Regions from separate parts of the Brachybacterium sp. JB7 genome, predicted to be linked through region 1. Evidence: riboswitches for the same ligand, from Rfam matches in the RefSeq annotation. Region 1 holds a riboswitch; the other holds the start of a gene.

What was found. Region 1 has a riboswitch for thiamine pyrophosphate ahead of thiO (glycine oxidase ThiO). Riboswitches for the same ligand answer to the same signal wherever they lie in the genome.
Positions count from the first base shown of each region.
Region 2: linked by a shared signal. The riboswitch ahead of thiM (hydroxyethylthiazole kinase) and the one ahead of thiO (glycine oxidase ThiO) in region 1 are both predicted to bind thiamine pyrophosphate.

Region 1 covers NZ_QPGN01000002.1:387,818-403,708, forward strand. Annotated here, with positions in the region: gene CIK81_RS04085 (ribose-5-phosphate isomerase) at 1-344, shown strand, start outside; partial or broken gene CIK81_RS04090 (MFS transporter) at 357-1,825, opposite strand; gene CIK81_RS04095 (NUDIX hydrolase) at 1,849-2,340, opposite strand; gene CIK81_RS04100 (urea amidolyase family protein) at 2,399-4,258, opposite strand; gene CIK81_RS04105 (LamB/YcsF family protein) at 4,255-5,025, opposite strand; gene CIK81_RS04110 (hypothetical protein) at 5,164-6,090, shown strand; gene thiE (thiamine phosphate synthase) at 6,115-6,789, opposite strand; TPP riboswitch at 7,027-7,133, shown strand; gene thiO (glycine oxidase ThiO) at 7,128-8,354, shown strand; gene thiS (sulfur carrier protein ThiS) at 8,351-8,599, shown strand; gene CIK81_RS04130 (thiazole synthase) at 8,686-9,516, shown strand; gene moeB (molybdopterin-synthase adenylyltransferase MoeB) at 9,513-10,709, shown strand; gene CIK81_RS04140 (Sir2 family NAD-dependent protein deacetylase) at 10,706-11,713, opposite strand; gene CIK81_RS04145 (DUF222 domain-containing protein) at 11,910-13,616, opposite strand; gene CIK81_RS04150 (hypothetical protein) at 13,779-15,891, opposite strand, start outside.
Region 2 covers NZ_QPGN01000008.1:14,079-29,969, forward strand. Annotated here, with positions in the region: gene CIK81_RS18560 (DUF4011 domain-containing protein) at 1-476, opposite strand, end outside; gene CIK81_RS11015 (DeoR/GlpR family DNA-binding transcription regulator) at 736-1,779, opposite strand; gene CIK81_RS11020 (antitoxin) at 1,944-2,159, shown strand; gene CIK81_RS11025 (copper resistance CopC family protein) at 2,378-2,983, opposite strand; gene CIK81_RS11030 (nitrilase-related carbon-nitrogen hydrolase) at 3,092-4,528, opposite strand; tRNA gene CIK81_RS11035 (tRNA-Arg) at 4,605-4,677, shown strand; gene CIK81_RS11040 (YibE/F family protein) at 4,764-5,993, shown strand; gene CIK81_RS11045 (prolyl oligopeptidase family serine peptidase) at 6,076-8,166, shown strand; gene CIK81_RS11050 (SulP family inorganic anion transporter) at 8,198-9,661, opposite strand; gene CIK81_RS11055 (hypothetical protein) at 9,814-10,083, shown strand; gene thiD (bifunctional hydroxymethylpyrimidine kinase/phosphomethylpyrimidine kinase) at 10,098-11,045, opposite strand; gene thiE (thiamine phosphate synthase) at 11,042-11,839, opposite strand; gene thiM (hydroxyethylthiazole kinase) at 11,836-12,708, opposite strand; TPP riboswitch at 12,700-12,799, opposite strand; gene CIK81_RS11075 (hypothetical protein) at 13,027-14,061, shown strand; gene CIK81_RS11080 (calcium:proton antiporter) at 14,373-15,623, shown strand; gene CIK81_RS11085 (dienelactone hydrolase family protein) at 15,709-15,891, shown strand, end outside.

The sequences.
Region 1 (15,891 bases):
ACGGCACCTACTACCCGAACGTCGCCGTCGAGGCGGCGGAGAAGATAGCTGCCGGTGAGGCCGACCGTGCGCTGCTGGTCTGCGGCACGGGCCTCGGCGTCGCGATCGCGGCGAACAAGGTCTCCGGCATCCGTGCCGTCACCGCGCACGACCTGTACTCGGTGCAGCGCTCGGTGCTCTCGAACAATGCGCAGGTCCTGTGCATGGGTGAGCGTGTGGTGGGCCTCGAGCTCGCCAAGGAGCTCGTGAAGGTCTGGCTGGACCTCGAGTTCGATCCCGAGTCCTCCTCGGCCGCCAAGGTCGACGCGATCTGCGCCTACGACGGGTCGCTCGAGCAGGCCTGAGGCCTCCCGAGCTCACTGCGCCAGCGCGCGCCCTCGTTGTTCCGGCAGGGTGAAGGCGGCTGCCGCTGCGAGGGCGAAGGCGATCGCGAAGCAGACGAAGGCGAGGGTCTGCCCGCCGGCCACCACCAGCACCGGCACCAGGAACGGGGCCAGCATGGAGGCGATCCGGCCGAACGCCGCCGCGGCGCCCGTCCCTGTGCCGCGCACTGCCGTCGGGTACAGCTCGGGTCCGATCGCGTACAGCGCGCCCCACGCACCGAGGTTGAAGAAGCTCAGCGCGCAGCCGGCGGCGATGATCGTCGCCTCGGAATCCGCGAGCCCGTACCCGATCGCGGAGAGCGCGGATCCGGTGAGGAACACGGTCAGCGTCCAGCGCCGACCGAGCACTTCGATCAGCCAGGCGGCCATCGCATAGCCCGGGATCTGGGCGAGCGTGATGATCAGCGTGAAGGTGAAGGACTGGGTGAGCGTGAATCCCCGCTCCACCAGCAGCGTCGGGATCCAGATGAAGGCGCCGTAGTAGGCCAGATTGATGCAGAACCATACGGCCCACAGGCCGGCGGTGCGCCGGCGCAGCGCGCGCGACCAGATGCCGCCGGTGCTCTCGACGGTGTCGGCCTGAGGGATCTCGCCCACGGCGTCGGGAGCCGCGGCCCGAACCGTCGCCTCACTCGCCTCACTCGCCTCGCGCGGCGCCGGCGGCGGCGTCGGCGCGCGACGGTGCGCTCGGCCCGTCGGCCGTCTGCGCGCGCGGCGCTCTGCTCCGCGGCCTCCTCGAAGCTGCGCACGATGGTCTCGGCCTCGTCGTGCCGGCCCTTCTGCTCCAGGAATCGCACCGACTCGGGCATGCCCCACCGCACGACCAGCGAATACGCGGCCGGCACGAGGCCCACTGCGAGCGCCCACCGCCAGCCCGTCGGCCCCGACGCCGCGACGAAGGTGCCGATCACCGCGGCGAGGATCCAGCCCAGCGCCCAGAACGCCTCGAGCCAGACGATCACGCGCCCACGGATCCGGGCCGGGGCGAACTCGCTCATGAGCGTCGAGGCCACGGGCAGCTCCGCGCCGAGGCCCAGCCCGACCACGAAGCGCAGCACGATCAGGGTGCCCACGCCCATCGCGAGCGCCGAACCACCGGTGGCGAGGCCGTAGACCAGCAGTGTGAGGGCGAAGACGGACCGTCGGCCGATCCGGTCGGCGAGCAGCCCGCCCACGCTCGCGCCGATCGCCATGCCGGCGAACCCGGCGGAGGCGATGAGGGAGCCGTCGCCCTTGGAGATCCCCCAGTGCACGCTCAGAGCGGCGATCACGAAGGAGATCAGTCCCACGTCCATCGCATCCAGCGCCCAGCCGATCCCGGAGGCGCCCAGAAGCTTGCCGTGCTTGCGGGTGAAGGGCAGGCGGTCCAGCCGCTGGGACCTGGTCAGCGAGTGCTCGGCCTGCGGTGCGGCCGGCACTGACGAGGAGGTGCTGGGTGTCATCGTGTTCTCCGAAAGGGGCGGGGTCAGCGCTGGGCGTGGGCGGCGAGGTCCAGCTCGGCCTCGCCGCGCAGCACCGCGAGAGCGCGCCGAGCGCGAGCACCGCCCCAGGGGGAGAGGATCTCGGCGTCCGCCTCGTCGATCAGCGCCCAGTCATCGAGCTCCTCGACCTGAGGCACCACGGTCGCCTCGAGCTGAGCGCGGGGGATCACGCCCGCGTCGAAGACGAAGTGCACGCCCATCGGGGCGCTGCGGGCAGCACTCGAGGGCATCCAGTCGATCGCGAGCAGACGCCCCACCTCCAGGTCCAGTCCGAGCTCCTCGAGGACCTCCCGCCGGGCGCAGCGCCGAGGGTCCTCCCCGGGATCGACGCCGCCGCCGGGCAGCAGCCAGTGGTCGCGGTAGTTCGGCTTCTCGACGACGAAACGGCCGTCCTCATCGCGCAGGATGACGGCGCCGGAGCTGATCACCTTGGGCAGGGAGGCGAAGTAGGCAGGATCCGGGAGCAGACGAGGCATGCCCCTATCGTGGCACCGTCGGGCGCTGCGGGGCAGGGGCAGTCCGCGAGCGGGCGCCTCAGTCCGCGGGGACGAACCGCACAGTGCTGCCCGGGGCCGCTTGGGCCAGCAGGTCCAGTCCCGCCCGGGTGACGACGGCGAGCACCGGATAGCCGCCGGTGCTCGGATGATCCGGCCCGAACACCACCGGCAGCCCCGACGGCGGCACCTGGATCGCGCCGGGCACCGTCGCCTCGCTCGGCAGGGAGCCCGCCCCCTCCGGCACCGGCAGGGCCGGGCCGTCCAGGCGCACCCCGATGCGGTCGGAATCGCCGCGGACCGTCCACTGCGTGCTGGTCAGCGCATCGAGCGCCTCGCTGCCGAGCAGCTCGTCGCGGGGCCCGGCGTGCACGCGGATGCGAAGGGACGGGGCTTCGGCCGACGGGGAGCGCTCGTCGGCCCCGGAGGCGTGCTCCTGCTCCGATTCGCGCTCCGCTCCCGTCGGACCCGGCGCACGGTCGGGCACCGCATCGAGGCCGTGCACGGGGCCGATCAACAGCACATCCCCTGCCTCCAGCGGGGCGGGGCCCAGCCCGGAGAGCGTGTCGCGGGACAGGGAACCGAGGACGGCGCCGGATTCTGTGCTGGCTCCTGGGCTGGCTCCTGCGCTGGCTCCTGGGCCGGGATCGGCGGTCGTCCGCCGCACTCCCCGGACCCCGCCGCGGATCGCGAGGAGACGGCGCAGACCCTCGGCGGGGGGACCGATGACCAGCACGTCCTGGGGATCCAGGGCGATCGCATGGTCCTGGGCCTCGGCCGGCTCGAGCTCGAGCTCTCCGACCTCGGGATCGGTGCGGTGCACGGTGAGCGTGCCGGGCGCACCGGAGACGGCGACGACCGTCGGGACCAGCGCCCGCAGCCGCACCGGGCCCCACAGCGATTCGAGCACGGCCGCGCGCGGGGAGTTGCCGACCGCGACATCGGCCCGCACCAGCGCGCCACGATCGAAGGCCCCCGACGCGCTCACGCCGATCGCCCCCTGACCCGCACGCCCGCCATCCTGCAGGAGCAGGAGCTGCCCGGGGGCGAGCACTTCGAGTGCGGGCCGAGCATCCTCCAGGGGCACGGCCCGGGCACCCCGCCGACGGGCCAGCCTCGATGGCACGGCAGCGGCCTCCGAGCGCGCTCGGGCCAGCGCCGAGGTCGTCGCCGAGAGGCGCGAGACGGCCCGCTGGGCGGTGAATCGCACGCGCGTCCCGGGGGTGAGCAGCGCCGGCGGCGTGCGCGCGGTGTCGAACAGCTCGGCCTCGGTGCGGCCGATCAGCTGCCATCCGCCGGGGGAGGAGCGGGGATAGATGCCGCAATAGCGGGCGGCGAGTCCCACGGCGCCGGCCGGGACGGCGGTGCGCGGTTCCGCACGACGGGGCACGTCCCACGGGGGCCCGGGCGAGCCCGACCCGTCCGTCTGCGCGGAGACGACATCGGAGGCGTCGGGGACGTCTCCGGGCACGAGATACGCGAAGCCCGGGGCGAAGCCGCCGAACGCCGCCGTCCAGGTCGCACCGGTGTGGGCGGCGATCAGGGCGTCGGGGCTGAGACCGAGCAGCTCGGCTACCTCGGTGAGGTCCTCGCCGTCGTAGACGACACCGATGCTGCGCTCGGTGCCCGCGCTCTGCTCCTCGCCCGGTGCCGGGAGATGGTCGAGCAGCGCGCGCAGCGAGTCGAGGTCCCGGGCTGCGGTGCCGGACAGCAGCAGGGTGGTCTCCGCAGGCACCAGATCCACCAGGTGCGGCGGATCCAGGGCCTGGACGGCCGCCGCCGCGGCGAGCACCGAGGCGGTGTCCGGATACTCCGCGAGCAGCGCGGACTCCCCCGCGCGGTGCACCGCGCGGGGCGCAGCGAGACGGGTCCCCTCGGAGGGCGCGGACGGGCTGGTCACAGGGCCGCCTCGAGCAGCACGCCGGCGCCCTCGAGCGTCGAGCGGACCGCGCGGGCGAGCTCGACGGCACCGGGGGTGTCCCCGTGCAGGCACAGCGAGCGTGCCGGCAGAGCGATCCAGGAGCCGTCGTCGGCGCGCACCCGCTGCTCGGTCGCGATCTGCAGGGCCTGTGCGGCCACGGCCTCGGGATCGGTGAGCACGGCGCCGACCCGGCTGCGCGGCATGAGCGTGCCGTCGCGGAGATAGGCGCGATCGGCGAAGCCCTCCAGGACCACGTCGATGCCTGCCTTCTGCGCGAGGTCGACGACGACGGCGCCCGGTGCGGCCACCAGCGGGAGGTCCCCGCCGAGCTCCGTGAGCGCCTGGACGACCGCCCCCGCCTGGCCCTCGTGGTGGGCGATCGCGGAGTACAGGGCGCCGTGCGGCTTCACCCCGCGCACCGTCGTGCCCGCAGCCCGGGCCATCGCCTGCAGACCTCCCACTTGGACGACCACCTGGTCGACGAGATCGGCCGGAGCGATGTCGAGGAAGCGTCGGCCGAAGCCCTGCAGGTCCGGATAGGCGACGTGCGCGGTGATCACGACGGACCTGTCCGCGGCGGCGCGGGTCGCCGCGCGCATCGTGCCGGGGCCCCCGGCGTGCCCCCCGCAGGCGACGTTCGCCGTGGTCACGACGTCGAGCATCGCGGCGTCGTCGCCCATCGACCAGTCGCCGTAGCCCTCCCCGAGGTCGGCGTTGAGATCGAGCGGCGCGGGCAGGGCGGTCATCGGCGAGCGTCTCCTTCGATCGGTGCAGCGGTGCTCATCCATTATCGGCCCTCGGCGGCCCGGATGTCGTCGGACGGCCGCGGAGGCCTGTCGAGGGGCGAGGGCTGACGGGCAACGGGCGACCGATACTGTCGAGGCATGAGTCAGAGCTCCGACAGACCGCACCCCGCCGGCCCCGCTCCGTCGGCCACTGCGTCGTCGGGCCACGGGTCATCGACCCCGGGCGCGGTGCCTGACCTTCCGGGCGGCCTGACCTCGAACGATCCTGCCTCGCCGATCCGCTACACGGCAGAGGATGCCGCGGCGGCCGCCGATGTGCTGCGTCGCGGCGAGGAGGGCCAGGCGGAGCTGCTGGTGTCGCTGACCGACGAGCAGATCGCGGCCCTGGACGGCTATGAGCGACGTCAGTTCACCGCGACCCCGTGGCTCGAGGAGCAGGGGGAGCATCGGCGCCTCGCCGCGGCCGTGGGCCTGCGCGCGCTGATCGCCGCCGGACGCGTCAGCGCCCTCGCGGATCCGGGAGGCGGCGAGCCGAGGTGGCGGGCGGATCCGGAGATCGCCGGCTGCCTGGTGCTGCGCCGCACCGCGACGCTGTTCCTCACGGCTGAGCGCACCGTGCAGACCCCGCAGGGCCCGGAGGTCCAGCGCCTGCACTACTGCGTGCACGACGACGGGGTGCTCGAGGAGGAGGTGACCGCGCTCGGCATCCATCGCTTCACCCCGCTGCGCCTCGAGCAGGCCATCGCCCGGCTGGTCGTCCTGATCGACCCCTCCGGGGTCGCCGCGGGCGAGGGGCAGCCACAGCGAGTGCGCTCCTCCGAGCTCGCCACCAGCGCGATCGGTCAGCAGCTCGCCGCGACCCGTGCCCTGACCGTGCTCACCGTCGTGCGCACGGCGGACGGCTCGGTGCAGCAGGCCAGCAGCTATGCCACGGCGGACGCAGTGCTCACGATGGAGGCGCTGGACCCGGGGTCCGAGGATCCGCAGCTCGAGTTCCGTGCGGTCGGCCCCGCTGACCTGCGCGCCCTGGCGACCGTACTGGTCAGCGGCGGCGGGGCCGGCTGAGAAGGACTCGTCGGCCCCAGGGCCTCAGACCTCCCGGACCAGGGCGTCCCGCAGAGCCCGCGCGGCGGCTTCGGGGTCCCTCGCCGCGGTCACGGCGCGCACCACCACGATCCGCTCGGCACCTGCCTCGCGCACCTCGGGGACGCGGCCGACGTCGATCCCGCCGATCGCGAAGAACGGCGTCGGCGCCTGGCTGGTCGAGGCCAGCTCGGCGGCGGCACGCGGCAGCTCGAGTCCGATGGCGGCCCGGTCCGGCTTCGTCGGCGTCTCCCACACCGGGCCGGTGCAGAAGTAGTCGATCCCGGGATCGGCCTCCGCCTCGCGCATCTGCTCGATCGTGCGCGTGGAGCGCCCCACCAGGACCTCCGGGCCCACCAGTGCGCGCGCATCCTCCGTGGTCAGATCGCCCTGACCGAGATGGAGCACGTCGACCCCGGCGAGCACGGCGACGTCGGCCCGATCGTTCGCGGCGAGCAGGTCGCCGTGGGCCTCGGCGACGGGACGCAGCGCCCGCAGCGCTTCGACCTCGGCGCGTGCTTCGGCGTGCTTGTCCCGCACCTGGAGGATGTCGACGCCCCCGCGGAAGGCCGCCTCGGCGAAGTCGAGCAGCTCGGGCAGGCCCCGCGAGAGGTCCACGCACACGTACAGGCGCGCGTCGGCGAGAGCGCTGCGACGCCGATCTCCCGCCTCGTCCCTCACGACGCGGCGGCGCACTGGTTGGACCGGCTGGACAGGCTGGGCCGGCGGAATCGGCTGGACCGGCTGGACAGGCTGGGCCGGCGGAATCGGCTGGACCGGCTGGGGAGTGCCTGACGCGGACGGAGCGTCGGTCGACGTATCCGGGGGAAGATCGGGGTTCATGGCAGAAGCGTCCCACAGGAGCTGGGCCCGATGGCTGCGGGGTCCCGCGCTCCGGTCCGCCCACGGCGTAGACTCGGGGCGTTCCGTGGGAGCCCGAGACGACGGGCTGAGAGGGCGCGCCGCGCCGACCACCAGCACTGGATGCGGATCATGCCGCCGTCAGGAGGAATGCGCTCATGCAGCGTGTCACCGTCATCGGAGCGGGCATCGTCGGCCTGCTCACCGCTTTCGAGCTGCGCCGTCGCGGCCACCGTGTGCGGCTGCTGTCCGAAGGGATCGCCGAGGGCGCGAGCTTCGCCGCCGCCGGGATGCTCGCCCCCGCCGCCGAGATCCAATACGGCCAGGGCCCCTTGTGGGACATCATGCGCGAGGCAGGAGATCTGCATCGTGACCTGGCCCGTCGTCTCCCGGACGCGGGCTATCGCGACGACTCCACGCTCGTCGTCGGCCGAGACGCCGCGGACCTCGCCGCCCTCCGGGACCTCGCCGCCGTGCAGCGCTCGACCGGCGCCGAGGTGCGCGAGCTGACCGGTGCGGCCCTGCACCGCGAGGAGAGCGCGCTGCGACGCGGTCTCGCCGGAGGCACGCTGCTCGCCCGTGACCATCAGGTCGACCCGAGGCTGCTCGCCGCTGCGGTCCGCGCGGCGCTGACGGCGGAGACCGCGGAGCACGTCGGCCCGCCCGTGGAGGTCTGCTGTGAGACCGTGACCTGCTGTGACGACCTGTCCGCCGACCGCATCGTCCTCGCCGCGGGCCTCGGCGTCCCTGCGATCGACGGACCGCATCGTGCGCTGGACCTGAACCTGCGACCGGTGCGGGGCGACATCCTGCGCCTGCGGGTCCCGCCGTCCCTGCTGCTGCCCGGGGAGGAGAACCTGGTGGCGCACACGGTCCGTGCGATCGTCCGCGGACGCCCCGTCTACCTCGTGCCGCGCGCCGACCGCACGCTCGTCCTCGGCGCGACCAGCCGCGAGGACGATCTGGCGGGCACCTCCGCGGGCGGGGTGCTCCAGCTGCTCCAGGATGCTGCGGAGATCCTTCCTGCCGTGCGCGAGACCGAGCTGATCGAGGTCACCACGCGCGACCGCCCCGGCACGCCCGACGACCTCCCGCTGCTGGGCGCGGTGCCGGGGGACGAGCGCGTGATCATCTCCACCGGCTACCACCGGCACGGGATCCTGCTGTCGGCGTGGGCCGCCCGCCGCACCGCCGACCTGATCGACGAGATCCCGCCTGATCCCTCGACGGCGGCGCTGCTGCATGCTGTGCGCCCGCACCGCTTCACCCGCGGAGCCGTCGACGACCCCGCCGCTGCCTCTGCCCCCTCCAGCACCACATCCACCCCCTCCAGCACCACATCCACCACCGAGTTCTCCGTCCCTGCTCTGGAAGAAGCCCGATGACCAGCATCATTCCCCTCACCGTCAACGCCGAGGACCAGTCGGTGCCCTCCGGATGGACCGTGCGCGACCTCGTCGCCGCGCGTCTGGGGCAGAGCGTCGGCGAGGACGGTCGTGCGGCCGACGGCAGCCCGCTCGGAGTGGCCGTCGCTCTCGACGACGCCGTCATCCCTCGCAGCCGATGGTCGGCGACCGCGCTCGCCGACGGCGCGCGCTGCGAGATCGTCACCGCTGTCCAGGGAGGCTGACCATGACCACGACCGACATCACCACTGACAACCGCACCGGCACCACCGCCGGCACGACTGCCGGCACCACTGCCGATCGCGCCGGGATGGGCGCTGCGGCGCCCGCAGACGATCCACTGGTCATCGCCGGGGAGTCCCTCTCCTCGCGCCTGATCATGGGCACCGGCGGCGCGACGGACCTCGCCGCACTGGAGCGCGCCCTCGTCGCGTCCGGCACCGCGCTGACCACCGTGGCCATGCGGCGCTTCTCCACACAGACCCGTGGCTCCGTGTTCGAGATGGTGCGCCGCCTCGGGATCCGCGTGCTGCCCAACACCGCCGGCTGCTACAGCGTGCGCGATGCCCTGCTCACCGCAGAGCTCGCTCGCGAGGCGCTCGAGACCGACTGGGTGAAGCTCGAGGTCATCGCCGATGACGAGACACTCCTTCCCGACGGGGTCGAGCTGCTCGAGGCGACCGAGGAGCTCGTGCACCGCGGCTTCACCGTGCTGCCGTACACGAGCGATGACCCCGCCCTCGCCCGGCGCCTCGAGGACGCGGGCGCCGCCGCCGTGATGCCGCTGGGCAGCCCGATCGGCACCGGGCTGGGGATCCTGAACCCCCACAACATCGAGCTGATCTGCGAGCGCGCGAACGTCCCGGTCGTGCTCGACGCCGGGATCGGCACCGCCTCCGACGCCGCGCTCGCGATGGAGCTCGGCTGCTCCGCCGTGCTCGTGGCCAGCGCCGTCACCCGCGCGCAGGACCCCGAGGCCATGGCCCGCGCCATGGATCTCGCAGTGCGGGCGGGCCGCGCCGCCGCCGGAGCCGGACGCATCCCGCGCCGCCGCCTGGCCCTGGCCTCCTCCGCCTTCGACGGCCTCATCGACCCGGTCCAGCAGAGCGAGGGCAGCGGGCGGGAGGCCGAATCGTGGTGACCCCGCAGACCCACCAGGCCGGCCCGACCCTCCCGCCGCTGGTCGAGCCCGGGCCGGAGCTGACTGCCGCGCAGATCGACCGTTACCGCCGCCAGATCACCCTTGCGGCGATCGGCACGCTGGGTCAGCGCCGCCTGGGCGCCGCTCGGGTGCTCGTGATCGGCGCGGGCGGTCTCGGCACCCCGGCGCTGCAGTACCTGGCCGGCGCCGGCATCGGCACCCTCGGCGTGGTCGACGACGACGTCGTGGACCTGTCCAACCTGCACCGCCAGGTCATTCACGGCACCGACGTGCTCGGCCGCCCCAAGGTCGACTCGGCCGCCGCCGCCGTGGAACGGATCAATCCCGAGGTCAATGTCGAGACCCACCCGGTGCGGCTGAGCGCCGAGAACGTCGTCGAGCTCGTGCGCGGCTACGACCTCGTGCTCGACGGGGCCGACAACTTCCTCACCCGCTACCTCGTGGCCGACGCCAGCGAGATCACCGGCGTGCCCGTGGTGTGGGGAGCGATCCTGCGCCACCACGGCCAGGTCAGCGTGTTCTGGCCAGGCCGGGGAGCCCACTACCGGGACGTCTTCCCCGAACCGCCGGCCCCCGGGGAGGCCCCTTCGTGCGCCGAGGCCGGGGTGCTCGGCACCCTGCCCGGTCTGATCGGCACGATCATGGCCTCCCAGGTGATCCAGCTGGTCACGGGCACGGGAGAACCGCTCGTGGGGCGGCTCGCGCTGTGGGACGAGGCCACCAGCTCCACGCGCACGCTGCGCATCGAGCGTGATCCCGCCCGGCGACCGGCGACGCGGGTGGAGGTGCCCGCAGCGCTGGATCCGTCCTGTCAGGTGGGTGGTCCGACGGCCGACGAGACCCTCGATGTGCCGGCGCTGCACCACCTGCTGTCCACCGGCGTCACGCTGATCGACGTGCGCGAGCCCTGGGAGACGGCTGCCGGCACGATCGACGGGGCGCTCACGGTTCTGCTCGGCGAGGTGCTCGACCGTGGCGCGGACGTGCTGCCGGGCGGCGCGGGCGGCGGCGAGGTGGTCCTGTACTGCCAGGGCGGGGTGCGCTCGGCGCAGGCTCTCGAGCGCCTGCGTGCTGCCTGGGGCGGCCGAGAGGGCCACCTCCGTCATCTCGACGGCGGGTACGCGGCCTGGCGGGCCGCCCGGCCGGGAACGTCGTCGGGCCCGACGGACTAGCCGAGTCCGGTCGTCTGTCGCCAGCGCTCCAGCACGACCTCGAGGCGACCGTGCAAGCGCAGCGTGGCATCCGGATCGGCGCGAGTGGGACCGTCGTTGAGGATCACGACCGGTGTGTGCTGGCGCCCCGCCGCGCGCACGAAACGCAGCCCGGATTGCACGGTCAGGCTCGACCCGAGCACCAGCAGGACCTCTGCCCGCTCCAGCGCGTCGAAGGCGGCGGCGACGATCTCGGGCCGTGCGGATTCGCCGAAGAACACGACGTCGGGCTTGAGGATCCCGCCGCACAGCGGGCAGGGCGGGTAGCGGAAGGAGCTGGTGCGATCCACCTCGGCGTCCCCGTCGGGGGCCTGGGCGGCGTCGGCCGCGAGTGCAGGGAGGCGCGCCGCGAGCCCAGGATTCATCGCCAGCATCCGCGCGTGCAGCGTCGATCGGGAGGAGAGCGCATCGCACTGCTGGCAGCGCACCCGGTCCAGGCGACCGTGCAGGTCCAGCACGGGATCGGACCCGGCCCCCTGGTGCAGACCGTCGACGTTCTGGGTGATCACGGCGGTCGGGGTGAACAGCTCCTCGCCGAGCGCGGCGAGCGCGAGGTGGGCGTGACCGGGACGGGCCCGGTTGAACTGCTCCCAGCCGACGGTCGAGCGGGCCCAGTAGCGCCGCCTGGCCAGGTCATGCCCCATGAACTCCTGGTAGGTCATGGGCGAGCGCGGAACGGCGTCCCGGCCGCGATAGTCGGGCAGCCCGGACGCGGTGGACATGCCCGCACCGGTCAGCACGGCGACGGCTCGATCACGCAGGATGTCAGCGCCGGCGGCGAGCTGATCCGCGGAGCTCTGACGCCCGTACTCGGCGCCGGCCATCGGGCCCCAGGCGGGGGAGCGAGGGCCGCCGCGCGTGGGGCCGGGGCCGTCCAGGGGCGCGCTGGTGGCGGAGGAGAACCATCGGCCGACGTCCGCTGCCGGACCGGCCCGGGCCGCCTCGCGTTCCGTGCTGCTGCTCATCGGTCGAGCGTAGGCGGTCAGCGGTGCGTGGTGGCGGGCTGCGACTCGGCTCCCCGCGAAATGGGCATCAGGAGCCACGATGACGTAGGGGGCGATCGTCGTCAGGGCTGGCTGAAGGCAGCCGGACGAGCCGGTGCCTGTCTTCTTGCTTGGCTGCCTGACTGCTTGGCTGCCTGACTTGCCAGCTGCCTGCTCATCACGTGCTGTCGCGGGGCAGCTGCTCGTCGACGGCGTGTGGGTCGTCTCCGTGCGGCAGATCGTGCTGGCCGGGTGGATCAGTGACGTGTGGCGGATCGCCGTCGTCCGCTTGATCGTGGCCTTGATCAGCAGCGTGGTCGGGAGCCCGCTCGGCGGCGGGTGAAGTGGCGGATGCACTGGCGGGTGCACTGGTGGGTGAAGTGGCGGGTTCGGCGGCGGGATCGGCCGTCCGGTCCACTGTCGCGGCCTCGACCTGTGGGGAGGTGAGGGCGACAGGCCCGGTCTCCCGGGTGGCGCCGGTGCGACTGGTCCAGGTCACGCGATGTCCGGAGCTGTCTGGCTCGCGCTCGACAGCCGCTGTCTGCTCTTCCTTGTCATTGCAGAAGGCGCACAGCCCCTGTCCGTTGTCGAGGCAGGTGTGGCCCCCGGCCGCGTGGGGCTTGATGTGGTCGGCGTGCCTGATCGGGGCATTGCAGAACGGCCCGCGGCAGGTCATGTCCCGCCAGCGGATGAAACGGGCCAGGGCCTTCGGGAAGACTCGGCCGATGGACTCCACCGCGACCAGCTCACCGGTGGTGGGGTGCGTGTAGAGCCGGCGCAGGGCGAGCTTGGCCGCAGCAGTGTCCGTCCCCAAGGACTCCTCGGCGCCGTGCGTGAGGGCGCGCAATCCGTCTTCGACCTCAGCGCGCACCGCCTCAGCCGTGATCGGCCCGTACCCCTCGATCTGCGCGAGGTCCCCGCACCCGGGGTTCAGCAGTGCCCGATCGGTGATGATCACGCCGAGGTCAAGGTCGGTACGGTCGATGCCGTCCTCCAGGCCGAGCAGCGACGCGACGAAGGAATCCGCTTGAATCTGCTGATGGCCGCGCCGGTCCCCGCTCGCACGGAGACGCTCGGCCTCCAGCGAGAGGCGCTTGCGGATCTTCATCGCATCCATCGCGGGAAGCCGCGCGGAGACCACGGCCATCCCGTGCTCACCTCGGCGGACGCTCACGCTGCGTCCCTGCCGTGCATGCGCGTGCCGTCGGGCCTCGCCCTCGGGGTCGGACTCGGCGATGGCCGCTGCGACCTCGCCGCGCCACTGCTCGGTGCCGCAGCCGTCCAGCGGCGCGAGGCGATCTCCGAGGAGGGCATCGACCTGCTCGCGACGAGCAGGGGTGAGGGCGGCGACCGAGGCGGCGGTGGACCGGGCGGCGCCCTCGCTGAGCTGGCCCTTCGCCACGGCGCGCAGCATCACAGGCATCGACTCGACCAGGCGGCGGGCGGACGAGAGAGTGCGGCCGGCGAGCGCCGGCGATCGCCGCGTTCTCATCGAGACGTCCCGAATCGCGGCGCGCTCGGCGCGACGCTCCGTCTCCTCGAGCGCTTCGACCGCATCGGGCTCCTGCGCCGCATCGGCATCGGCCGTGGCTCGGTCCTCCTCCCGGAATGCGTCTGCGAGAGCGACGATGCAGCGCATCTCCAAGGCATCCATCGCGGCCCGCTGCTCGTGCAGGCGCCGGAGCACGTCGGAGTACTGGCTCGAGGAGCCGGGAGCCGGGGAGAAGAGGCCGGAAGGCTGCGTAGCCAGTTCGACCAGGAGGAACCCCTGATCGCCCAAGAGCTCCGCCAGCGCCGTCGGGCCGCTCGTGCGCACGGCGTCGAGCAGCTGCCGGGCGGGGTCATCGCCCGCCGCTGCCTCGGTGCCCTGCGCGAAGTGGTTCATGCACTCCATGATTCGCGGGCCGCAGCGCTCCGGACACCGCGGATCCGGGATCGGGGATAACCACCCTCTGTGGAGGAAGGGTCGGGCTCGGGGCTCGGGGCTCGGGGCTCGGGGCTCGGGGCTCGGAGGCTCGGCGAGCTCGGGAGGTCGGGAGCTCGGGGCTCAGAGCTCCGTCAACGGCCCGGGCAGCGGCAGAATGCCCTCGTGCCGCGCGCCCCACGTGCGAGGCAGACCAGGAGAGACCGGGCCGTCGTCCTCCCCGGCGGCCATCAGGGCGAGCGCGATGAGCGTGCCCCCGTTCGCCGGCAGATAGGCGGGCAGGCCAGGGCGCTGAGGGAAGTGCCCGGCACCATCGCAGCGGTTCTTCACGGTGGGCATCAGCAGGGCGTCGACCGCGGTCTCCGGCCGACGCAGCCGAGCGGCTGTCATCGCGAGCGCGGGATAGTCCCATCCCCAGGTCGAATCCCAGTCCCACTCGGCCAGAGCGTCGTCCAGCGCGGCGCTCGCCGCGGCGGCAGGGATCGTCCCGGTGGGCGGCACCATTCCGTAGGCGAGCAGGTGGGACGGATGATCGGAGCGTTCCATCGCGGGGTCCGCTCGGAACGTCGAGAGCACCCCATCGGCCCGCAGCGGCGAATAGATCCTCCGGGCGATCGTCGTCAGCTCCCCGGCGTCCCGGGCATCACGACGGCTGCGCCAGCGGTCGGCCACGCGCAGCGCCCAGGCCACGTAGGCGAGTTCGAAGGCGGGGTCCTGCAGGCGCGAACGGTCCTCGACGTGCCGCTCCTGGGCTCCGATGAGCGGAGCGCCGAGACCGAGGCGCTCGCCGTCGGGCCGCAGCAGGTCCACCAGGCACAGAGCGCTCTGCTCGACGACCTCGACCAGGGTCGGATCCAACGCAGCTGCGGGATCTGCACGGCGCAGCAGCTCCGCCAGGTGGATCGGATGGGGCTGCTGCCACAGCAGGAACGGCCCGATGTCGCTCGGGGAGTCGTGGAGGTCAGGGCCGATCTGCTTGGGCCAGCGTGCGCCCCGGCAGCCCTGGCGCCGGGCCGTCTCCCGGGCCGATGGCAGCGCCGAGACATAGAAGTCCAGACTGCGTCGCAGGGACGCCGCATCACCCCACAGGGCGAAATGCGCGGCGTGCCACCAATGCATCTCCAGGTGGAACTTCCCGCGCCACGAATTCGCGAGCAGACCGGTCTCCGCCGGAGGGAGGGTCCCGGCCGCATGCACCCGCTGGGTGTAGCGCGAGAGAACGGCCCGACGCTCCAGCTCGTGAGCCCGCGGATCCGTGGCCTGGCCCAGGTCGAGCACACCGGTGGACTCCCAGTGCTCTGCCCAGAAGCGGGCTGACCGCGCCCGGATGCCCGCGCCGCTCTCGGCGCTCACGGCGCCCTCGGCGCCCTCGGCGCGGCCGGGCAGGGGGAGGGCGGGCACCTCGCGGGGCACCAGCTCGAGCACCACGTCGAGCACGCCGTCGCGCGGTGCGGACTCCCCGATCCTGAGCGGTGCGGACGCTCCGTGCCCGGTGCCAGCCGCGTCGCCCGTGCCGCTGGCCCGCAGTCGCACCTCGTGCGCGTCGGTCTGCTCCGCCGTCGCACCGTGGACGAGGACGTCATAGGCCAGGTCATCGAGCCGCCGACGGATCCGCCCGCCCTCGCAGCGCGTGCTGTGCGCATCGGGCTCCTCCCAGCTCGCGGCGCGCTCCCAGCCGGTCGACCCATACGGAAAGCTCAGGGCCAGATCGAGACCCGGCGCCTCGACGCGGAGCGCGATTGCGTCACGCTCGGGATCGGCCGACGTGATCACCGTGCAGGCCCGCCCGCGGTACCGGAAGGACGAACGGATCGTCCCGCTCCACAGGTCCAGGTGCTGCGTCGCCCCGGTGATCTCCGCGGCCGACGGACGGGCTCCGCCGTCCCGGTCCACGAGCGCGAAGCGCATCAAGGAGACCTTGTGCGGGTTCTCCCGGAACCAGGCGGCACCGGGCGAGGGGCTCTCGGTGCCCCCGGGCAGATCGAGGTACGGCACCGGCCCGCGCGGTGAGGAGTAGGAGCGCAGCAGGCTCTCCCACGGTGCTGGCGGCTCGCCGGGCATCGTGTGCCAGCCCCATTCGGCCAGTGTGTTGAGCCGCTCCTCGTCGCTGCCGGGACCGGCGAAGGTCTGCGTCCCGGTACGGTCCACGCCGACGGCGAAGCGCCCATTGCCGACGGACAGGATCGCATCGTCGGCCCACGTCAGGCGCGGATCATGACGCGAGACGACCGCGCGC
Region 2 (15,891 bases), on a different contig from region 1:
GCGCGGAGCTGGGTGAGGAACGAGGGGGCCGTGACGCCGCCGGTGATCTGCTGCGCCCACCGGTCCAGGGCGTCGGCGACCAGGTCCTCGCGGCTGAGGGGGCGGTGCTCACGGGGCACGGTGGGGAGGTCGTCCTCATCCTGCTCCGGGGCGATCCCGGCTCCCACCTCGTCGAGGTGACGGTCCACGACCACGTCGTAACGGCCCGTGCCGGATGCGCCCACCCCTGAGCGTGCAGAGCCTCCGGTACGGACAGTGCTCGCCACGGACCTCGACGCCGTCGCCGACGTCCCGTCGTCTGCGTGATCGCCGTCGGCCCCAGCGGCGCTGCCCCCGCGCGCCTCTGCGTCGGCCTCGGAGGCCCTCTTCGCGGAGGCCCGGTGTTCGCTGGCCAGAGCCGACAGGGCATCATCGCGAGGACTCGCGTCCGCAGTCGGTCGGTCAGAGCGCTTCTTGCCGCGCAGGAGGTTCCACATGGTGCAACACGCTACCGGGGCGGCGCGGTCAGCACGTGCAGGCGTGCCGTCGCATGCCACCCCTCCCTGCACAACCTGCTCACACTGCGGGCCCCAGCGGGGCGCTCCCGGGGAGGGCGACCAGAGGGCGAGCAGGCCGGTTCAGGGCCCTCGCCCGGACTTGGGGCTCAGAGGTCGGGGTGCAGTGGTCGAGGCTCAGGGGTCGAGGAGGACGCGGAGATCGAGGCTCAGGGATCGAGGAGGACGCGGAGGTCGAGGTTCAGACCTCGTGCAATCGCACCGACGTCTCCTCGAGGTGCGCGCGCAGATCCTCGGGGACGGGACCGGCGATGATCAGGTCGGTGAGCACCGAGACCGGGCAGATGCCGGCGAGCGCACGATGGCCGACCTTGTCCGCCGTGGCCAGGCCCACCACTCGCCGCGAGTGACCGATCATGATCCGCGTGACCCCGGCCTCGGCATCGGAGTTGCAGGTCAGACCGGCACTGATGTCCAGACCCACGGTGCCCACGAACATCGTGTCCAACCAGAGATCGCGCATCGTGGCGGTGGCGAGCGGACCGGTGAGCTCGAAGGAGTAGGGCTCGGCCACGCCTCCCAGCACCACCGTGCGCACGGAGGGCCGCAGCACGGCTTCGGTGGCGATGTTCAGGGCCGCGCACACGACGGTCAGGCCCGGGGACCCATCGCGGGAGTCGATGTCAGGCCGGGCGACGGCACGGCGCGCGGTGGAGGTGGTGGTGCGCCCACCGTTGAAGCCGATGATCTGTCCCGGCTCGACGAGCCCGGCGGCCCGATCGGCGACCCGTTCCCGCCGCGCGGAATGCTCGTCGGTCGTGCGGGGAACGGTGGCCAGGGAGTAGGCGACGTCCACCGCGACGATGCCGCCGTGGGTGCGCCGCGCCAGCTGCGCCCGCTCCATCTCCCGGAAGTCCCGCCGCACGGTCGATTCACTGATGCCGAGCTCCTCGGCCACCTCTGCGACCGTCAGCCGCTTGGAGCTCGACAGCAGCGTGAGGACGTGGTCCCAGCGCGAAGAGCGATCGGTCGGCGGCTTGGCGCGCGGAGCGCTGCGCTCTGATCGCGGCCCAGCGGGTGCCTCCTGCTCGAAGGGCGTCGGAGACGACGCCGACGACGCCGACCGGGCACCGGACGCAGAGCCGGCGGACGGCGCCGAGGAGGCGGATCCGGGTGTCGCGCCGAGGTCTGTCCGACGGGCCGCGGCGGGGTCCGCGCGCGAGCCGGGCCGGGAGGCTCCGGCACCTGTCGGCTTCTGGTCACGAGAGGAATTACGCAGATTCACGCAGCCAGTATTGCGCGGATTGACCGGACCCTCCCGGGAAATGGTCAGAAGTCGTCAGGATCGGGACGATCTGCAGGTCACGTTTGAGACACGACGATCGGCCGACGTATGTTGATCGCAACGCCCCGCTCGGGGCGGTTCCGCGAACGAAAGGACACCGCATCATGGGCTTCGACGACGCGCTGAACAAGGCCAAGGACGTTGCTGGCAAGCATTCGGACCAGGCGAACCAGGGCATCGACGCCGCGACCGACAAGGTCAAGGATCGCACCCCGGACCAGTTCGACAAGCATGTCGACAGCGGCGGCGATGCCGCTCGCGACCAGCTCGGACTCGGCGGGGACAAGGACAAGGGCGGCAAGGGCGACAAGAAGAAGTGATCGCCCGTCGCTGACGACGAAGAAAGGCCCCGACGCTGCGTCGGGGCCTTTCCTCTCCGTGGGTCACTCGTGGCTCCTCGTGGATCCGCGCGTCTCCCGTGGAGCCTGGCCTTTGCCGCGGACCCGGGCAGCTCTCGCGGACCCGGCTCGCCGCCGGTCTCGCGGGTTCAGCGTGCCGCGCCCAGTGCGGGATCGGCACCGGGCAGCCCGACGGAAGGTCAGCTGCGCTTGCGGAGCACGAAGAACGCGACGAGCGCGGCGATGACCACGACGCCGCCCACCACGCCCAGCAGGATCGGCATCGAGGAGCTCTCCTGCTCCGGAGCCTCGTCGGCGGACGGCGCGGAGGACTGCTCGCCGCCCGCGTCGCTCGCGGCGGCGTCCTCTCCCCCGTTGTCGCTCGGCGCGGCGGCCTGATCGGTGCTGTCCTGCTCGACGGAGATCACGAGGTTGCCCTCGATCGGGTGACCGTCGCTCGAGACCACGCGCCACTGCACGGTGTAGTCACCGGCGGGCAGGGGCTCCTCGAGGGTGGCGGTGACATCCGGCCCCTCGACCGTCGGCTCGATGTCCGCGATGGTCTCGCCGGACTCGTCGACGATCCGCACCACCGGGCTCACTTCGAGCACGTTGTCGGAGTAGGTCAGCGTGATGGCCTCCGGAGAGGTCTCGAGGGTGTCGCCATCGGCCGGATCCGAGGAGATCAGGGTGTCGTGGGCGAGTGCGGGTGCGGGCAGCATCGTGACGACCGCGACCATCATCGCGGCGCACAGCGCGAGCAGGGTGAGAGGTCGGAGGGAGGCACGGCGGAAGGTCATTGGCATCACGCGAGCAGGTTACGCCAGCGCGTGTGCGCATGGCCGGGACGTTCGGCCCGGTCTACGAGGGCGCGGATCTGGGCGAGGTACGGCTCGGTGTCACCGTCTGCCGGATCAGGCCTGCGGCAACGGCACCGCGTGCTCGAGGACCGGCAGAGCCTTCCGGGCGGCGCGCACTTCGGCGAGATCCAGGTCCACCAGCAGCAGTCCCGGAGCTCGGCCGAGCTCCTGACGGATCTGTCCCAGGGGCCCGATCACGGCGCTCTGTCCGATCCCTCGCGCCGCCCTGCCCTCGTAGTCGGCCGGCGGAGCCTGATCCGCCGCGAGCACCACGCACGTGGAGTCCAGGGCGCGGGCCTGCAGCAGCAGGCGCAGCTGCTCGCTCTTGCCGGACCCATCGGCCCAGGCCAGGGGCAGCAGCACGGCGTGGGCCCCGCGCCGGGCGAGAGCGGTGAACTGCTCCGGGAAGCGCACGTCGTAGCAGGTGGCGATCCCGAGCCGGGCGCCGCCGAGATCGAGCGTCACGAGCTCGGTGCCCGGTGCGACGGTCTCGGACTCCTTCGCCCCGTAGGCGTCGAAGAGATGGATCTTGCGGTATTCGAGCTCGAGCCGCGAGCCGTCGTCAGCGGGTCCCCGGAGGATCACCGTGTTGTGCACGCGACCCCCGTCGGCCGGTGTGAAGGAACCGGCGACCACGATGAGTCCGTGCTCCTGGGCGAGCTCGCTCACCAGGCGGTCGAAGGCCTCGTGGGAGGCATCGGCCGCCGCGCGCAGATCGGTGCCGAAGGGGGCGAGCGTGGCCTCGGGCAGGAGCACCAGCTGCGCTCCGGCCTCGGCGGCCGAGGCGACCGCGGAGCGCACCGCGCACTCGGTGACCTCGAAGGCCTCGTCGACCTCGATCTGGGCGAGGGCGATGCGGGGGCCGGCGGCACGCTGCGCCTCCTCGAGAGCGTCCGGGGTGTCGATGTCTGCTCCTTCTGCGCCGTTCGGGGCGCGGGTGGTCAGCTCGTCCTCGCCGAGCTGGGCGTACAGGCGGCGCAGGCTGAGATCGGCCCATCCGCCTTCGTTGCGCTCGACGGCGGTCACGGCGTCGCGCAGGCGGTTCAGCGGCCAGGCGGCGCAGAGGAACTGGATCCGGCCGTCCTCACCGGCGAGAGCGGCGACCTTCTGCTCCGCCGTGCTCGTCTCCAGCAGAGCGGTGAGCGTCTCCGGACGCAGCAGCGGCATGTCGCCGCCGAGCACCAGCACTGCTGAGACGCTTCCCGGCACCTCCGCGACACCCCGCGCCAGTGCGGCGAGCGGGCCGGAGCGGGGCGGATCCTCGAGCACGAAGCGGGCATCGTGTCGCTGTGCGAGTTCCCGGCCGTCGTCGCCGTCAGGTCCCACCACGACCCGGTGGCCGACGGGCGCCGTGCGCAGCACCCGCTCCAGGGTCGTCGCCCCGGCGATCGGGACCCGCGTCTTGTCCCGACCGCCGAGTCGGGAGGAGGCGCCGCCGGCGAGCACGACGGCGGCAGCGGTGGCGGAGGTCTCGTGGAGCTGACTCGACATGCCTCGATCCTGCCATGGGCGCTAGGATGACGACGCTTCGCGCGTCGTGGCATGACGACGACCGACGCGGAGGATCGCCCCCGTAGCTCAGGGGATAGAGCACCGCTCTCCTAAAGCGGGTGTCGGACGTTCGAATCGTCTCGGGGGCACTGAGCAGACCAGCACGGATAGCCGTCGCCGTACGGCCCGTGAACAGCGGTCACGACAACCGCAGGACTCCGCATAGGCTTCGCCCATGGCTTCGGGACACTCCCACTCTCATCGCGGACGTGCCCCCGCTACCCGTCGGTCGCGCACGATCCTCGTCTCCCTCACGACGGCTCTGCTGCTGTTGACCGTGATCGGGCTGGTCGGGCTATGGCCGGCGGCGGATGCCCGGCCCGAGAGGGCCGCGCTCCTGGCTCCTGGCGTCGAGATCCTCTCCGCAGAGGTCACGAAGCTTCCGCCGGATGCACAGCCGCAGGAGTCGATGGTCGTCGAGGCGACCGGGCGCTCCGGCGACATACGGGACGAGAGCGTGCAGGTGGAGGTCACGCCCGAGGTCGCCGCTGATGGCATCCACCCGGGCGATCGGATCCGTATCCTCTCGATCGACGAGGCGGGCGAGGGCGCGCCCTATTTCTACTTCGACCACGAGCGCGGCGTCCCGCTGGGCGCACTTTTCGTGCTGTACCTGCTGGTGGTCGCCCTGGTGGCGCGGGGCAGCGGTCTGCGCGCGGTCCTCGGGCTGGCCGCCGGCGTGGCGATCGTCGTGCTGTTCATGCTGCCGGCGATCCTCGCCGGCGAGAATGCCGTGCTGGTCGCGCTGGTCGGCAGCTCCGCGATGATCTTCCCCTGCGTCTACTTCGCCCATGGCATCTCGATCCGCACCACCACGGCGGTGCTCGGCACGTTCGGGGGCATCACGATCACGGTCGTCGCAGCTCTCGTCGCCGGCCGCCCGGCCGGGATGACGGGCACGGAGGGCGAGGCAGCCCAGCTGCTCGCGGGAAGCTTTCCGGAGGTGTCGCTCTCGGCCGTCTTCCTGGCCGGCGTGATCATCTCGGGTCTGGGTGCTCTGAACGACGTGACCATCACGCAGGCGTCCTCGGTGTGGGAGCTGCGCGCCGCGATGCCGTCGGCGTCCCGCTGGAAGGTGTTCTCCTCGGCGATGCGGATCGGGCGCGACCACATCGCCTCGACCGTCTACACCCTCGCCTACGCCTATATCGGGTCGGCGCTGCCCACCCTCCTGTTCGCCTCGATGCTGGAGCGCTCGTTCCTGGGAACGCTCACTGCCGGGGAGGTCGCGGCCGAGGTCTTCCGCACCCTGATCGCTTCGATCGGCCTGGTGCTCGCGATCCCGCTCACCACGGGGATCGCCGCGCTCCTCGCGTCCAGCCAGGCCTCCCCCGCCGAGAAGACGGGCAAGCCGGTGCGGAGGTCCCGTCGCCAGATGCTCGAGGAGCGCCTCGGCGACCTGTGAGCCCGCCCGTCCGGGTCTGAACCGCCCGTCCCGGTGTGAGCCGGCCGTCCCGGTCGAGCGTCTGCGCGGGTAGCGTGATCGGGTGACTCCCACCACCTCGACTCCTGGCCCCTCCACTCCAGACTCCTCCGCCCCTGACCCGTCCACCTCGGTCGGCGCCTCCGCCGAGGCCCCCTGTTCCCCGTCGTTCGCCGACTTCTCCGACGTCGACGGCTTCCTGCGCATCCCCCGCCTCTCGTCCCTGGCCACGAGCCCTGACGGTCGCGTGGTCGCGGCGATCCAGGAGGCCGACGAGAAGGGCGCGAGGATGGTCTCGTCCCTGTGGGAGCTGGATGCGACCGGTGAGGAGCCGGCCCGTCGGCTCACGGTCTCGGCCAAGGGAGAGAGCGCGCCCCGGTTCGCGCCGGACGGCTCGCTGCTGTTCAGCTCCGCCCGCCCCGATCCCGAGGGCGGGGCCGAGGACGACACCGCAGCAATCTGGCGCCTGCCCCGCACCGGCGAGGCCCGGGTGATCGCCTCTGCTCCCGGCGGGCTGTCATTGCTGGCGGTCGCCGACGACGGCACCATGCTCGGCGCGACCAGCGTGCTCCCCGGGGGAACCCTCGAAACCGACGGCGAGCGCCGGACCGCGCGCAAGGACGCGAAGCAGACCACGATCTGGCACACCGGGATGCCGATCCGGCAGTGGGACCACGAGATCGGCGACGAGAGCCGACGCCTCGTGCTGGTCTCCGCCGACGGCGACCTCACCGATCTCACTCCGGACGTCGGCACCGTGACCCTCTACGCCGCCTCGGCGGACCTCTCCCCCGACGGCGCCACCGTCGCGTCCTCCTGGACCCAGCGGGTGCGCGGCGGAGAGACCCGCAGCTCGATCGTGCTGATCGACACCGCCACCCTGCGACGCGTCGCCCTGCTCACCGCAGACGATGACGCCCAGTACGGGGACCCTCTGTTTTCCCAGGACGGCAACCGCCTGGCCGTGATCCGCTCGACCGCCTCGAGCCCGACCGACACCAGCTACAGCCGCCTGGAGATCCATCCGATCGGCGGCGGCGAGCCGGTGACGGCCCAGCTCGGCGATCTGAGCATCGGTGACGTCGCGTGGGCCGATGACGGCACCCTCCTCGTGGCCGGCGATCTGCACTCCTCCGGCGCGATCCTCGCCGTCGACCCGGCGACCGGCGCCTCGCGCACCGTGGCCGAGCACGGCGTCTTCTCCTCGCTCGCTCCGGCGGCCGACGGGTCTGTCGTCGCCCTGCGCAGTGACGTCGCGACGCCGTCGCGTCCGGTGCGGATCTCGGCAGAGAGCGCTCCTCGTGAGCTGCCTGCCCCGGGCGCGGTCGGCGCGCTACCGGGCACCCTGGAGTGGGTGGAGACCGACGTGGACGGGATCAACGTGGGCGGCTGGCTGTGCGTGCCGGATTCCGCCTCGGCCGCGATGCCCGCCCCGGTCATGCTGTGGATCCACGGCGGCCCGCACGGGTCGTACAACGCCTGGAGCTGGCGCTGGTGCCCGTGGCTCGCGGTGGAGCGCGGCTACGCGGTGCTCCTGCCGGACCCCGCGATGAGCACCGGCTACGGGGACGCCGGGCTGAACCGCGGATGGCCGCGCCTGCCCGACGTGGTGTTCCGCGAGTGCGAGACGCTGTTCGATTCCGTGCTGCTCCGCCCGGAGCTCGACGCCACGCGCACCGCGATGCTCGGGGCCTCCTTCGGCGGGTTCATCGCGAACTGGATCGCCGGGCACACGGACCGCTTCGACGCGATCGTCACCCACGCCGGGCTGTGGGCCCTCGAGCAGCAGCACCGCACCACCGATGCCGCGGCCTCGAAGATGCGGGTGCATCAGCATGAGGACGACGTGCCCGAGTGGTACCGCCAGTACTCTCCGCACCGCGCGGCCGCGTCGATCAGCACCCCGATGCTGGTCACCCACGGCAACCGCGACTACCGCGTTCCCGTCAGCGAGGCGCTGCGCCTGTGGTGGGATCTGGTCTCCGCCTGGGACGGCCCGCCCGAGACGATGCCGCACCGCTTCCTGCAGCTGACCAGCGAGAACCATTGGGTGCTCACCCCGTCCAACGCTCTGGCCTGGAACCAGACGGTGCTCGCGTTCTGCGACCAGCACGTGCTCGGCGTAAATCCCGTGCCGGACGTCCTGCCCTGGTGAGACGGGCGCCGGTCGGGGTCGGGCGACCGCCTCAGTTGAGCGTGCCGGTGAGACGGCCGTGGAAGCTGGTGGAGTGCTCGTCGAGCCCCGTGAAGCGCACCTCGATGTCGTGCTCCGCGTACTTCGCCTGCACGGAGTCGAGCACGGCGACCGTCGAGGCGTCCCAGATCTGCGCGGCGGAGAAGTCGACGGTGACCTGCGCGGGATCCTCGGCGTAGGAGAACTGCTCGACGAGGTCGTTGCTGCTGCCGAAGAACAGCGGCCCGCGAACGGTGTACGCAGCGACCCCGTCGCGGAGCACCCGGCGCACGGTGGTCACGTGCGCGACGCGTCGGGCGAAGAGCACGATCGCGAGCACCGTGCCGGCGGCGACGCCGATCGCGAGGTTGTGGGTGATCACCACGACCGCCACGGTCACGACCATCACGCAGGTCTCCGACAGCGGCATCCGCTTCAGGGTCGCGGGCCGCACGCTGTGGACGTCGACGGTGGACAGCGCCACCACCATCATCACCGCGGCGAGCGCGGCCATCGGGATCTGGGCCATGAGGTCCGAGAGCACGGTGACCAGCACCAGCAGCAGCACGCCGGCAACGAAGGTGGAGATGCGGGTGCGGGCCCGGCCGAGCTTCACGTTCACCACGGTCTGGCCGATCATCGCGCAGCCGGCGATGCCTCCCCAGAAGCCCGCGAGGATGTTCGCGGTGCCCAGCGCCCAGGACTCGCGGCTCTTGGAGGACTTCGTGTCGGTGATGTCGTCGACGAGCTTGGCGGTCAGGAGCGTCTCCATGAGGCCCACGAACGCGACGCTGAGCGCCGTCGGCCCGATGATCTTCAGGGTCTCGAGATCGAGCGGCACCTGGAGCTGGGTGAGGCCGGGCAGGCCGCCGGCGATCTCCCCCTGGTCGCCGACGTTCGGGACTGCGAGGTGGGCGATCATCGCGACCGCGGTGACCACCACGATCGCCACCAGCGGTGCGGGCACGGCCTTGGTGAGCCGTGGCAGCACCAGCACGATGACGAGGGTGAGCGCGAACAGCGGGTAGACGCTGAGCGGCACGTCGAGCACGTGCTGCAGCTGGGCGGTGAAGATGAGGATGCCCAGCGAGTTGACGAATCCGATCATCACCGAGCGCGGGATGAAGCGCATGATCCGCGCGAGGCCGGTGACCCCGAAGAGGATCTGGACGAGTCCCGCGAGGATCACGGTGGGCAGCAGGTACTCCACGCCGTGGGTGTGCACGAGCGGGGCGACCACGAGGGCGACGGCTCCGGCGGCCGCGGTGATCATGGCGGGCCGGCCGCCGAGGATCGACATCGAGATCGCGAGCACCACGGAGGCGATCAGGCTGACCTTCGGGTCCACGCCGGCGATCACGGAGAAGGAGATGACCTCGGGGATCAGGGCGAGCGTGGTGACCGCTCCGGCCAGCACCTCGGTGGTCAGCAGGCGGGGTCGACGCAGTGCCTCGGAGAGTCGGGGAGAAGGTGTCACGCACGGATCGTACGGGACCCCGGATGGTCGGCCGACGTGGCATCCGCCTCCGCCCGGCCGGCCCGCGACGGCAGGCCAGCGCCACCACGACTAGGCTCGAGGGAACTTTCCCCGTGCGCACCATGGCGCGGGGCCGCCTGGACGGAGGACGCATGACCGACCGCACGCGCCGATCCTTCGACGCCACCTGGCTCCCCTTCGGGATGCTCATCGGCTTCATCCTGGGGATGGGGGTCGCGCTGACGATGACCTCCAACCTGCTGATCGCCGGAGGCATCGGTTTCCTCGCCGGCGGGATCATGGGGGTCGCGCTGGGCTTCCGCCGCAAGCGGGGCTCGAGCTCGGCCGACGAGGATGCCGCGGACGACCGCTACCGCGCGACCCACGGCGACCCCGCACCACGGCGCGACGACGACCACTGAGCCCGACGCGGCGATCAGCCCTCGCGCGCGATGCGGTCCAGCGTCACCAGATGGTCGACGGGGCCGTGGCCCTTGTGCGGGGTGCGCGACAGCTCCTGCTCGGCGCCGGAGATCAGCGCCCGCTGCAGGTAGTCCCGGCCGGACCGGAGGGCGAGCAGGTCCTCCCCCACGCCCGGCCGCTCCAGGTACGCGGCAGCGGCGTCCGTCGTCCGCGTCAGCAGGGTGAGCTCCCCGTCCCGCCCGGCCTCGCACAGCGCGCGGGCCCGGGCGATCCGCGCATACTGACCGGCGATCGCCGAGGACAGGGTGCAGCCGGTGCCGTGGGTCGAGCGGGTGCGCACCCGCTCGCCGCGCAGCAGGTCCACCCCGTCGCCGTGGGCGATGACGTCGACCATCTCCTCCCCGGCGCGATGTCCGCCCTTGAGCATCACGACGTCCGTGCCCAGGTCCCGGAGCCTCATGGCCTGGTCCTGCATCTGCTCGATGCTCTCCGCCTCGCCCTCGTCCAGCAGGCGGGCGGCCTCGGGCAGGTTCGGGGTGAGCACGTGGGCCAGCGGCAGCAGCCTCTCGCGCAGGAGCGTGGTGGATTCGTTTTCCAGCAGGGCGTCCCCGCTGGTGGCGATCATGACGGGGTCCAGCACGATGCGGCCGAACTGCTCGGGCCTGGCCTCGATCGCGGAGATCACCGCGGCGACCACGTCGGCGGAGGCGAGCATGCCGATCTTCGTGGCGTCGACCGGGATGTCGTCCAGGACGCTCGTGATCTGCTGCCCCACGGCCTCCCCGCCGACGGGGATCACGGCCTGCACGCCCAGGGTGTTCTGCGCGGTGAGCGCGGTGAGGGCCGTCGTGCCGAAGACGCCGAGCGCGGAGAAGGTCTTCAGATCGGCCTGGATCCCGGCCCCGCCTCCGGAGTCCGAGCCCGCGATGGTCAGCGCGGTGGGCGGTCGCCATGCCGTCATGCCTGATCCTCCTGCCCGATTCCGTGTCCGATTCTGTGTCCGATTCTCGGCCCGCCTGCTGGTCCGTGTCCGGAGTTGCTGGCCTGCCCGGCTCCGCGGGTGAAGGCGGCCAGCAGCCGGGCGGATGCCGCCTGCGGGTCCGCCGCGCCGGCGATCTGCGAGACGACGCAGATCCCCTCGACGCCGGTCGCCGCGATGGGCGCGGCAGCGGTCTCGTCGATCCCGCCGATCGCGACGGTGCGCGGCAGCGGGGATCCCTCCGTCCGGGCCGCCTCGTGCCAGGGCGCGAGGCAGGCGGTCAGCCCGTCGATGCCCAGCGGCGCTGCGGCATCGGTCTTGGTGGCGGTCGAGTGGATCGGTCCGATGCCGAGGAGGTCGGCCTCACCTGCTGCGAGCGCCTCGCGCACCTGAGCAGGGGTTCCGGTGGACAGCCCGATCATGAGGTCCGGGCCGAGCACCTCACGGGCATGCGCCGGCGTGGCGTCGTCCTGGCCCACGTGGAGGTGGCAGCGCGTCTGCTCGGCCACCGCGAGGCGGTCGTCGACCACCAGCGGGATCTGCGCGGCGCGGGCTCCGAGCTGCGCTCCGAGCACTCGTCGGCACTCCTCCACGAGCTCGACGAGGTCGGCGTCCGTGGCGTCCTTGTCCCGCAGCTGGATCATGCCGGCCCCGCCGCGCACGGCGGCGAGGACCACGGCGGGCACGGCTCCGATGCCGCCGGAGAGCGCGGAGTCGGTGACGTGGTAGAGCCGCAGGTCGCACTCGTGCGCTGCGCGCAGGGACGGGCGGGTCATGCGCCGGCCGCCGGGGAGATCCCGCGCTCGTCGAGCTGCACGATGCCCAGCACGTCGGCCGGGGTCAGGGCGTCCAGCGCGTCGAGCCAGGCGACCGCGAAGGAGCCGACGCCCTCGGCCGTCCGCGCCGCGCGGGTTCCGGCCGCGCCGAGCAGGGCGTGGGCCGCGAGCACGGCGTCATGCGCGGTGAGGTCGGTGTCCCGGGTCGCGCCGAGCACTGCCGCGCAGCTGGCGCCGAGCGAGCATCCGGTGCCGATCACGCGGGTCATCAGCGGATCACCGCTGGTCAGCAGTGTGGTCCGGTGGCGGGAGACGATCGCGTCGCGCTCCCCGGAGACGGCCACCACGGCACCGCTGCGTTCGGCGAGGTCGTGGGCCGCCTCGAGCACGGCGTCGACCGAGTCGGTGGAGTCCACGCCGCGGCCTCCGCGGCCGGTGCCGGCGAGCGCAGCGATCTCCGAGGCGTTGCCGCGGATGGCGGTGGGGCCGAGTTCGAGCAGCTCGTGGGCGAGCGGGGTCCGCACCGGCAGCGACCCGATGGCGACCGGGTCGAGCACCCAGGGCCGCCCGGCGTCGCGCGCGGCTCGGGCGGCGGCGGGCATGGCCTCGACCTGGGCGGGAGAGACGGTGCCGGTGTTCACGAGGATCCCGTCGGCCACTGCGGCGAAGACGGGCGCCTCCTGCGGGTGGTCCACCATCGCGGGTGCCGCGCGGATCGCGAGCAGCACGTCGGCCGTGATCTGCTGGACGACGGTGTTGGTGAGGCACTGGACCAGCGGCCCCCGGTCGCGCAGCGCGGTCAGGGCGCGTTCGAGGCGCACCGCCGCAGCGGGGCGCGCCGCCTCAGCGGACGGCGTGGAGTTCTCCATGGATGACGATCCCTTCGCAGGTGTGGGCCCGAGCAGGTTCGACGGGTCTGATCTCAGCCGTCGCGTCCCGACGGCACCCCGTGTCACTGGTCGGCGACTCTAGCAGGGGCCCGCACACAGGATCTCCACAGACAGGTCACCAAAGACTCTTGGGTAAACCTTGACCGACCCTTGACCTTTTGGCACGGTGTGACGCGGATCCCTTCGAGTCGGCGTACTGCCAGATGCATCGCGAGACGCTGCGCCAAGCGCGTCACCAGACGCATCACCAGAAGGCTCGGACGGGGCCAGCCATCCGCTGACACGAGGGGGAACACCATGACCGCGAACAGCACAGCGCGTCGCGCTCGCGCTCGCACCGGCACTCGCACCGCGCTGGCCGTCCTGGCCGGAGCCGCTCTGCTGAGCGTGTCGGCCTGCGGGGGCAGCGCCGACGACGACGGCAGCGCGGACGACGGTGGCGGTGACGCCCAGGAGCAGCCGATGGAGGCCTCCGACGGGGGAAACGGCGACGGGTCCGACGAGGATTCCGAGGACACGACGGAGGCCGACGACGCGGGCAGCTCGGGCAGTACGGGCAGTTCAGACGGCGGCTCCGCTCAGGACGATGGGGTGGGTGCGGGGGCCGGGGATCCGGCCGACGCGGACGGAAGCGGGCAGGAGGGTGAAGAGGGAACCGGCGACGGGAGCGGCAGCGAGGGGGACGATGCCGCGGACGGCCGCACGCAGATCATGCTCGTGACGGATCTGCCGGGCGACGACCAGACCGGCGACGGCTGGCCCGTGCTCTCACCGGACGAGCTCGCCACGACGCTCGCCGAGCCGTTCGACGGCACGGCGACCTGTGAGGAGGAGCTGGAGCTCGCGCCCGGCCGGAGCGCCACGTGCACGGGCCCGGCGAGCATGGACATGACCGAGCCGGAGCAGGAGTGGACCGCCCAGGCAGCGCGGGTCCCCGTAACCGGGGAGCTCGGCGAGGGCGGCGCCGTGGCGGTGCTGTTCACGACGGGAGACGGCCTGACCGGCCCCGCAGACGTGCTGCTGGACGAGGGCACCGAGCTCACCGGGCTGGGCTTCGGCTCCATGTTCGGCTCGGAGGACCTCAGCGCCCAGGAGCTCGAGGAGAGCACCCTGCAGACGCTCACCTCGGAGAACGCATACGTGCCGGTCGCCGAGGCGGACTGGGAGTCCGTGACCTGTGAGGACGGGCTGAGCTTCGAGGCCTTCGAGCCGTCGCCGTGCACCGGCGAAACGGCCGACGGCGAGACCTACCCGCTCCACGTCGCCCCGGGCACCTACGTCGACAACGACCAGGGTCTGCTCGTGGGCATCGCGCGCAGCGACGCCGGCTGAGCCCGACGACTCCGACCGAGCTACCCCGACGCTCGCCGCCCGGCGCGCTGCCCGCCGCGCTGGTCGCCGCTCGGTGCACCTCGTGCTGCGTTGCGTGATCCGCCCCGGACGCCGCCGCGCCTCCGGGGCGCTCTGGTCCCTCTGCTGGTCAGATCGCTCACCAGCTCCGCCCCACCCCTCCCCGTCGCCTGCACGTTCCGCTACCGTGGGCGGTGCGCCGCACAGGTCACGCAGGCGCCTTGGCCGGGACGACCCGACCCACGAGAACCCGATGAGGACGGCCTCGGAACAGGATCTGGATCATGCCGTCCATGCCGCCTCTCCCCTCCTCGACGCCCTCCACGGGCTCTGCGGACTCCGCGCAGCAGCCGGAGGACTCTCGCGCTCTGACCGGCCGCTCCTTGCGACGCGCCGTGCTCACCCGTTCCGCTCTCGGACGCCTCGCCCTGGGCTGGCTCGGGGTCGGCGCTCTCGCGGTGGCCGCCCCGTGGCTCGCAGGCCCGCTTCCGGGGATCGCCTTGGTGCTCGTGCTCGCAGCGATCGTCGCGGTCATCGTGATCGCGGCCGGCGGCGTGGTGCAGCAGGCCGAGGCGCTCGCCCATCGCCTCGGCGACCCCTACGGCACGCTGGTGCTCACGTTGTCGATCGTCGTGATCGAGGTGGTGCTGATCGCCGCAGTCATGCTCGGACCGGGCGATCATCTGACCATCGCGCGGGACTCGGTGATGGCGGTCTCGATGATCATCCTGAACCTCGCGCTCGGGATCTGTCTGGTCGCAGGCGGGCTCCGCCACGGGCTGCTGCGGCCCAACCGTTCCGGCACCGCGATCTACCTGGTGCTGCTGACCGTGCTCGGCGGCCTGGCCTTCGCCCTGCCCCACCTGATCGGGACCGACGGCTCCTTCGCCCCGGTCCAGGCCGTCGTGATCGCCGCGGTCACCGTCCTGGTCTACGGGGTGTTCCTGTGGCGGCAGACGGGTGCCCGCGCCGCGGACTTCCAGGAAGTCGGACTGCGTCCGGCGGGACCCACCGACACCGACGAGAGCACGACCACCGACGACAGCACGGTCTCCGACACCGCACCGATCAGCGCCACCTTCCGCGTCCACCGTGCGGAGCTGCTGGCTCGCGCTGCGCTGCTGATCATCACCGTGCTGCCGATCGTGCTGCTCTCCCATGACATGGCCGACCTGCTCGACGACGGCCTCGCCCGGCTCGGTGCCCCCGCAGCACTGGGCGGCGTGCTCATCGCGATGATCGTGTTCACGCCCGAGTCGATCACCGCGGTGAGAGCCGCGCTGGGCGGGGAGATCCAGCGGGTGGTGAACCTCTGCCACGGGGCCCTGGTCTCGACCTTCGGGCTCACCATCCCCACAGTCCTGGTGATCGGGCAGCTCACGGGCCAGCAGGTGGTGCTCGCCGAATCCCCCGTGAACCTCGTTCTGCTCGCGGTGACCCTCGGGGCCTCCGCCCTGTTCACGGCCGTCGGCCGTTCCACCGCACTGCAGGGCGTCGTCCACCTGGCGCTCTTCGCGGTCTACGCGGTCGCGCTGTTCCTCTGAGCACCGTCCTGGCTGCGCCCAGGGGGCGTTCTCTGACGAGCACCGAGGCGGAAGCGCGGCCGCAACCCCGGGGTACAGTCGCGGCGTGAACGCGACGATGCTTTCGATCCCGACCGACGACGGCGACCTGCCCGGACTGCTCTGGCTGCCCGAGAATCTCGACCGGCCCGCCCCTGGCCTCGTGGTGCTCCAGGAGATCTTCGGCCTGTCCGACTACATGCAGCAGCGCTGCGCGGACCTCGCCGCGCTCGGCTACGCGGTGCTCGCC